2 regions of the Delftia sp. WY8 genome follow, and region 2 is predicted to be linked to the other one. Evidence: predicted binding sites of a transcription regulator. Region 2 holds the regulator's gene; the other holds the start of a gene.
What was found. The regulator HrcA, encoded in region 2, represses chaperone genes, less so after heat shock. The targets are predictions, from matches to a motif close to TTAGCACTCNNNNNNNNNGAGTGCTAA.

Region 1 (4,208 bases), 280 kb from region 2:
GCGAGCAGATCCGCTTCGTGCGGCCTGCGGGCGGCATGTTCGTCTGGGCGCAGCTGCTGCCGCCACAACGGCATGCGGGCGAGCCCGAGGCCCTGGCCCGGGCGCTGTTCACGGCCGCTGTGGAGCAGGGCGTGCTCTATGTGCCAGGCAAGGCCTTCTTCCCGGCCGAGGCGGCGCAGCAGGCCGGCCTGTGCATGCGCCTGTCGTATGCGGCGCCCACCGTGCCCCAGATCACCGAGGCCGTGGCGCGCCTGGGCCGGGCCTGGGGCCAGGCCGTGTCCTGAGGACATCGGCAACAGCGTTCATGCAATGAAAAAGGCCGCCCGAGGGCGGCCTTTTCCTTGCGGGGCAAACCGGGTATGGCGCAAGGCCTGCCCGGTTGCGGCGGGCAATTACATGCCCATGCCGCCCATGCCACCCATGCCGCCCATGTCGGGCATGGCGGGGGCGCCTTCAGCCTTGGGGGACTCGGCGATCATGGCTTCGGTCGTCAGCAGCAGCGATGCCACGGAAGCGGCGTTCTGCAGGGCCGTACGCGTCACCTTGGTCGGGTCCAGGATACCCATTTCCAGCATGTCGCCGTAGGTGTCGTTGGCGGCGTTGAAGCCGTAGTTGCCCGAGCCGTTCAGCACGGCGTTGACCACCACCGAGGGCTCGCCACCGGCGTTGGCCACGATTTCGCGCAGGGGCGCTTCGATGGCCTTCATGATCAGCTTGATGCCGGCGTCCTGCTCGGCGTCGCCGGTCTTCAGTTCGCCCACGGCTTGCTTGGCACGCAGCAGAGCCACGCCGCCGCCGGCCACGATGCCTTCTTCCACAGCAGCGCGGGTAGCGTGCAGGGCGTCTTCAACGCGGGCCTTCTTTTCCTTCATCTCGACTTCGGTGGCGGCGCCGACCTTGATCACGGCCACGCCGCCGGCCAGCTTGGCCACGCGCTCTTGCAGCTTTTCGCGGTCGTAGTCGCTGGTGGCTTCTTCGATCTGGATGCGGATCTGCTTGACGCGGGCTTCGATTTCAGCAGCTTGGCCAGCACCGTCGATGATGGTGGTGTTTTCCTTGCCGATTTCGATGCGCACTGCCTGGCCCAGGTCTTCCAGGGTCACCTTGTCCAGCGCCAGGCCCACTTCTTCAGCGATGACCTTGCCGCCCGTCAGGATGGCGATGTCTTCCAGCATGGCCTTGCGGCGGTCGCCGAAGCCAGGAGCCTTGACAGCCACAACCTTCAGGATGCCGCGGATGGTGTTGACCACCAGCGTTGCCAGGGCTTCGCCTTCGACATCTTCTGCAATGATCAGCAGGGGACGGCCGGCCTTTGCCACGGCTTCCAGCGTGGGCAGCAGGTCGCGGATGTTGCTGATCTTCTTGTCGAACAGCAGCACGAAGGGGTTGTCCAGCAGGGCAACCTGCTTTTCGGGGTTGTTGATGAAGTAGGGCGACAGGTAGCCGCGGTCGAACTGCATGCCCTCGACGACGTCGAGTTCGTTGGCCAGCGACTTGCCTTCTTCAACGGTGATCACGCCTTCCTTGCCGACCTTGTCCATGGCTTCGGCAATGATGCTGCCCACGGATTCGTCGGAGTTGGCGGAGATCGAGCCGACCTGGGCGATTTCCTTGGAGGTGGTGGTGGCCTTGGATTGCTTCTTCAGCTCTTCCACCAGGGCGGCGACAGCCTTGTCGATGCCGCGCTTGAGGTCCATGGGGTTCAGGCCGGCGGCCACGTACTTGATGCCTTCGCGGACGATGGCCTGTGCCAGCACGGTGGCGGTGGTCGTGCCGTCACCGGCGATGTCGTTGGTCTTGGAGGCCACTTCCTTCACGAGCTGGGCGCCCATGTTCTGCAGCTTGTCCTTGAGTTCCACTTCCTTGGCGACCGACACGCCGTCCTTGGTCACGGTGGGGGCGCCGAAGGAGCGCTCCAGCACCACGTTGCGGCCCTTGGGGCCCAGCGTGACCTTGACCGCGTTGGCCAGGATGTTCACGCCTTCAACCATGCGAGCGCGTGCTTCGCCGCCGAAAACTACGTCTTTTGCTGCCATTTCAATTCTCCGGATTCAGTTGGAAAGTGCGGTTTCGAAGCGCGTGGATTACTTTTCGACGACCGCGAACAGGTCGTCTTCCTTCATCACCAGCAGTTCGTCGCCATGGACCTTGACGGTCTGGCCGCTGTACTTGCCGAACAGAACGCGGTCGCCGACCTTCACGTTCAGGGCGATCACTTCACCCTTGTCGTTCTTCTTGCCGGGACCCACTGCCAGCACTTCGCCCTGGTCGGGCTTCTCGGCGGCGTTGTCGGGGATCACGATGCCCGAAGCCGTCTTGGTTTCGTTTTCGAGGCGCTTGACGATCACGCGATCGTGCAGGGGACGCAGGTTCATACCAACTCCTAAATCATCAACAAAGTTGAAACAAAGACTTGCCGGCCCGGCGGGCCGGCATTCGAAGCAATGTGGGACAGAGGATTGTTAGCACTCATACCCAACGAGTGCTAATAATAAGGCAATTCGGCCAGGTTTCAAGGGGTAGGGCCGGATGTGCCGCAAGACGGCACATCCGGCGCGGAGTGCGGAACGCCACTACACATTAGCTTTCCGCCACTGATCTTTAGTTTTTTCGGGGCGCGCCCGCGCTGGCCAGCGGCGAAGCGCGGCTTGCAGGAGCACACAGAACTTCCGACGAAAGGCTGTCGCTGAATCACCATGCAGCCTTGCGGGCTGTGACCTAACGTCGCATCGAAGGCGCCCTGGCCGTGGTGCTGAGCGCACCCAAGATCAGCCAGCCGTGCAGAGTGACTGCCCTTGATCAGGCGCGAACGAGACCGAGGCCTCGTCTGGTGACCTCTGTGGTCAGAGGGAGAAAAGCTCCGCCTTCGTGGCACGATGACGGCCCAGTCCTAAAGGGGAGCTTCACCAGGTCGGGTGCGGATGAGGAGCGAAGCATCTGGCGATGCCGCCAGCCCTGAAGCTTGGATGACCACCATGTGGCTGCAACTGATAGGTCACGAGGTGGCCGTGAGCAGCAGCAATCGCTGCGGAGCAGTTGGCAACTGCAGACTTTCTAACGATGGCCTCAGGCTGATCTACGCCCTTCACTGTGCAAAGCGAGAGTGACAGGGACGACCAACACCGGCCGTTGAAGGCTTCCATTGTCGGACGACCGCTTCACCGTTTGGAAGTGGCCAGTCGATTCTTCGGTGCGCCGTGCTTCGCCTCGAAGGCCCCATTTCGCGCTGCACCGCTGATTCCGGTCGACTCAATGCCGTCGCTCCGACTGGTTTCAACGAAGGTGGAATCAGCCCACGATGGTGCTCGCGCCGAGCGTCCGCACTCAGGCGTTGGTGCGCAGGTTGGTGCACTGACGATGTAGGATTTGGATACAATGAAAATAAGAAGCATTCTTGTTTGCCGCTGCATATTGCCCCGGTGCCTTTCCTCCTGCTTCACTCGTGCCGCTTTCCCATGCCCGCCGCCGACCGCGCCCTTGTTCCCGATGTCGCCACTCTCTACTCCGACCACCACGGCTGGCTGCTGGGCTGGCTGCGCAAGCGCCTGGGCAATGCCTTTGATGCGGCCGATCTGACCCAGGACACCTATGTGCGCCTGCTGGGCCGTAGCGGCGCCGAGATCCAGGCCATTCGCGAACCGCGTGCCCTGCTGATGACCATTGCCCAGGGTCTGGCCGCCAACCTCTACCGCAAGCGCTGCGTGGAGCAGGCCTATCTGGACGCCCTGGCCCTCATGCCCGAGGCCGTGGCCCCGTCCCCCGAGCACCGCGCCATCGTGCTGCAGACCCTGGTCGAGGTGGACCGCCTGCTGGCCCTGCTCCCACTGCCCGTGCGCCAGGCCTTTTTGCTGTCGCAGATCGACGGCGTGAGGCAGGCCGACATCGCGGCTGAACTGGGCCTTTCCGTGCCCACCGTGCGCCGCCATATCGCGCGGGCCGTGGTGCAAGTCTGCTTTCTGGACGACGACGGCGCATGAGCCTGCCCATTCCTCTTGCGGTGCGCGAGCAGGCCGCCGAATGGCTGGTGGAGCTGCAGTCCGATGATCACAGCGCCGGCACGCGCGAGATGCTGGTGCAGCGCCTGCAGCACTGGCGCGAATCCCATCCCGACCATGAGCGCGCCTGGTTGCGCATAGAGGCCATGGGCGCACGCCTGCAGCCGCTATCCGGTACGCCGGCCAGCGTGGCCCTGGCCCAGGCCGCGCGCA
Region 2 (4,208 bases):
CCGCGCTTCGGCGGGGCTGGACCGTGCGCTCAACACCGCAGCCGTGCTGCTGGCCCTGCTGGCCCTGGCCTGGCTGGGCCCTTCGGGCGGCATGCTGGCCTGCGCGCTGCTGGCCCTGGCCTGCCTGTCGCTGGCCGGGCTGGCACCACGCATCTTGCAGGTGCAGACGGCCCCTGCCGCAGCCCTTCTGGGCCTGGCCCTGGCCTATCCGCTGTGGAGCTGGCTGCGCCTGCGCGCCGCCGCCCGCTTTCTGGCGCTGGAACTGCGAGACCTGCAGGGCCAGGGCCTGCCCACCGCGCTGCGCCTGGGCGGCGACCTGCTGGACCAGCGCATTGCCGCCGTCGAGCAGGCTTCGCGGCAACTGCGCGCCCTGCACCATTTCGTCAGCGAAAGCCTGCGCCAGTTGCCCTCGCCCACCTTTGTCTGCGACCGCCAGGGCCATGTGCTGCTGGCCAATGCCGCGGCCCATGCCTATGCGCGCAGCCTGGATCACGACCTGCGCGCTGGCGACTCCCTTCCCAGGCTGCTCGATGGCCTGCGGGCGCTGGACACGGCGCCCGGCCCGCAAGCCGGCAGCCCACTGCTCACGGCCAGGGCGCTTGCCGCCGGCGGCCTGCCGCTCAGCAGCGAGGGGCGCGACGGCCGCGGCCGCAGCCTGATGCTGCTGGTCCAGGCCTTCGAGGCTCCGCCCACCACGGGCTGGCTGATCACCCTGGTCGATATCAGCGATCTGCGCAGCGCCCAGGCCCAGCGCGACCAGGCCATGCAGTTCATCTCGCACGACATCCGGGCGCCCGTGGCATCCATCATCACCTTGCTGGAGATGCAGCGTGGTTCCGTACAAGCGCCCGACCTGGGCATGCTGCTCCCGCGCATCGAAGGCTATGCCCAGGCCTCCCTGCAGCTGGCCGACGATTTCGTGCACCTGGCTCGTGCCCAGCAGCAGGCGCTGCGCCAGCAGCAGCTGGACCTGGGCCTGGTGCTGGACCAGGCCGTGGAAAGCTGCTGGGCCCAGGCCAGCGCCGCCCATGTGCAGCTGGAATTCAGCCTGCCCGAGCAGGAATGCCCCGTGCTGGGCGACCCGGGCATGCTCCACCGCGCAGCCGTCAACCTGATCGGCAACGCCATCAAGTACGGAGCGCACGGGCAACCGGCAAGCGGCGCCACGGTGCAATGCCTGCTGCTGCAGGACGCCGGCCATTGCCGCATCGCCATCCGGGACCACGGACCCGGCATGGATGCGCAGGCCGTCGCCCGCCTGAGCCAGCCCTTCGAGCGCCTGGACCACCATCAGCACCTGGACGGCGCAGGCCTTGGGCTGGCCTTTGTCCGCACCGTGGCTGCCCGCCATGGCGGGCAGCTGCAGATAGAAAGCGCGCCAGGCCAGGGAAGCACCTTCAGCATCGTGCTGCCGAAGGCGCAGCAAGCCTGACCGGGGGTGTCATCCCGGCGGAGGGCCCGTGAAAACGAAAAAGCCCTGAAGTCTTTCAACTTCAGGGCTTTGCGTTTTTTGGTGCGGCTGGCAGGAATCGAACCCACGACCCCTTGGTTCGTAGCCAAGTACTCTATCCAGCTGAGCTACAGCCGCAACGCTTCGCATTGTAGCAGCGGGTTTTGGAGCTTCCAGGCAAAAGCGCCATATTTCTGCAAAAAACCTGGAAGTCGCATTCAATGGCAGCCATGCCAGCCGGCAGCGTCGCGCCCAGCAAAAAAGCCTGCCGCCCGGAAAGGCGGCAGGCTTTTTCATACCAATGAATGGTAGGGCCTCCCAGAGTCGAACTGGGCACCAACGGATTATGAGTCCGCTGCTCTAACCAAGCATGAGCTAAGGCCCCTGATTCACCAAGGCAGCGCGGATGCACGCCATGGCAAACAGCTATTGTAGATCCTAACCTGCGCGGCTCAGCGCTTGTGGCTCAGCGCGTTGCTGACCAGCTTGGAGGTGATGTCCACGATCTGGATCATGCGGTCGTAGTGCATGCGGGTGGGGCCGATCACGCCCAGCGTGCCCACCACCTTGCCGTCGAGCTCGTAGGGCGCGCTGACCACGGACAGCTCCTCGAAGGGCACGACCTGGCTTTCGCCCCCGATGTAGATGCGCACACCTTCAGCCTGGCTGGAGAAATCCAGCAGCCTGAGGATCTGGGTCTTTTGCTCGAACAGGTCGAAGGCGCGGCGCAGATTGCCCATGTCGCTGGAGAAATCGCTGACCGACAGCAGGTTGCGCTCGCCCGCGATGACCACGTCCTCCTGGGCACTGGTCATGGCCTCCGTGCCCACGTTGACGGCTGCCTGCATGAGGGTGGCCACCTCGCCGCGCAAAAGCTCGACCTCGCCCTTGAGGCGCTCGCGCACCTCTTCCATGGCCAGGCCTGCGTAGTGGCTGTTGAGAAAGTTCGATGCCTCGATCAGCTGAGAGGCCGAGTAATCCACGTCGGTGAAGATGACGCGGTTTTGCACGTCACCGTCGGGCGAGACGATGATGACCAGAAAGCGCCGCTCCGACAGTCGCACGAATTCGATGTGCTTGAACACCGAGGTACGGCGAGGCACCAGCACCACGCCCACGAACTGGGAAAGGCTGGACAGCAGATTGGCGGCGTTGGCTATGACTTTCTGCGGCTGCTCGGGCACGAGCTCGGGCGTCACGATATCTGCACGGTCCGCCGTGAGCATGGTGTCCACGAACAGCCGGTAGCCCCGGGCGGTCGGAATGCGGCCGGCCGAGGTGTGCGGACTGATGATCAACCCCAGGTCTTCGAGGTCAGCCATCACATTGCGTATCGTGGCAGGCGACAATTCAAGCCCCGACGCACGCGACAGGGTCCGCGAGCCCACAGGCTGGCCGTCAGCGATGTAACGCTCGATCAGCGCTTTGAGCAACAACTTGGCACGTTCGTCGAGCATGTGATGATTTTAATGATGTAATTTCCAGAAATGACGTCCACGTTTCGCCACGTTGCCTTGATCGGGAAGTACCACGCTCCCAGCGCAAGCGCCCCGTCCGAGAATGCCAGCAACGCGCTCGAGCGCATTGCGGACTTCCTCAGGCGCCAGGGCTGCGAAGTCGTGCTCGATACCCAATCGGCCCTGCACGCAGGGCTCACAGACTACCCCACCCTCGATGTCGATGGCCTGGGCAGGCATTGCGACCTGGGCCTGGTCGTCGGCGGCGACGGCACCATGCTCGGCGTGAGCCGGCACCTGGCGCAATACGGAACGCCCCTGATCGGGGTGAACCAGGGCCGCCTGGGCTTTGTCACCGACATCGCGCTGGAGGACTTCGAGGCCACGCTCACCCCCATGCTGCAGGGCGAGTACGAAGAAGACCTGCGTCCCCTGATGTGCGCCCGCGTGATCCGCGAGGGCGAATGCGTGTTCGAGGCCCTGGCCATGAACGACGTGGTGGTCAACCGCGGCGGCACCTCCGGCATGGTGGAGTTGCGCATCGAGGTCGGCGGCCGCTTTGTCTCCAACCAGCGCGCCGACGGCCTGATCGTGGCCACGCCCACGGGCTCCACGGCCTATGCCCTGTCCGCTGGCGGGCCGATGATGCATCCGTCCATCCCCGCCTGGGTCATGGCACCCATTGCGCCGCACAACCTGTCCAATCGCCCCATCGTGCTGTCCGATGCCAACGAGGTCACGATCGAAGTCGTGGCCGGGCGCGATGTCAGCGCCAATTTCGACATGCAGTCGCTGGCCTCGCTGCAGCACGGCGACCGCATCCTCGTGAGCCGCGCCCACCACAGCGTGCGCTTTCTGCACCCCAAGGGCTGGAACTACTTCGCCACGCTGCGCAAGAAACTGGGCTGGAACGAGGGAGGCGCCTGACCATGGCGCTCAAGCGCATCGTGCTGCGCGACTTCGTGATCGTGCAGGCCCTGGATCTGGACTGGCATGCGGGCTTCACCGTGCTGACCGGCGAGACCGGCGCCGGCAAATCCATCCTGATCGATGCATTGCAGCTGGCCCTGGGCGCCCGCGCCGACGCCGACGTGGTGCGCGAAGGCTGCCCCCAGGCCGATATCTGCGTGGAGTTCGACGGCTGCGCGCGGCTGCGCCCCTGGCTGGAGGCGGCAGGCCTGGCCTGCGAGGACAACAGCCTGCTGCTGCGGCGCACGGTGGACACCCAGGGCCGCAGCCGCGCCTGGATCAACGGCACGCCGGCCACGGCCACGCAGCTGCGCGCCCTGGGCGAGCAGCTG

Region 1: a site for HrcA is predicted at 2,463-2,489, ahead of groES (co-chaperone GroES). Genes of this name have one in related genera too.

The regions. Positions count from the first base shown of each region.
Region 1 covers NZ_CP049795.1:4,666,870-4,671,077, forward strand. The annotation lists gene G4D77_RS21455 (aminotransferase-like domain-containing protein) at 1-284, shown strand, start outside; gene groL (chaperonin GroEL) at 393-2,036, opposite strand; gene groES (co-chaperone GroES) at 2,085-2,375, opposite strand; gene G4D77_RS21470 (sigma-70 family RNA polymerase sigma factor) at 3,456-3,977, shown strand; gene G4D77_RS21475 (FecR domain-containing protein) at 3,974-4,208, shown strand, end outside.
Region 2 covers NZ_CP049795.1:4,949,393-4,953,600, reverse strand. The annotation lists gene G4D77_RS22795 (CHASE2 domain-containing protein) at 1-1,432, shown strand, start outside; tRNA gene G4D77_RS22790 (tRNA-Arg) at 1,512-1,588, opposite strand; tRNA gene G4D77_RS22785 (tRNA-Ile) at 1,757-1,835, opposite strand; gene hrcA (heat-inducible transcriptional repressor HrcA) at 1,903-2,907, opposite strand; gene G4D77_RS22775 (NAD kinase) at 2,938-3,834, shown strand; gene recN (DNA repair protein RecN) at 3,837-4,208, shown strand, end outside.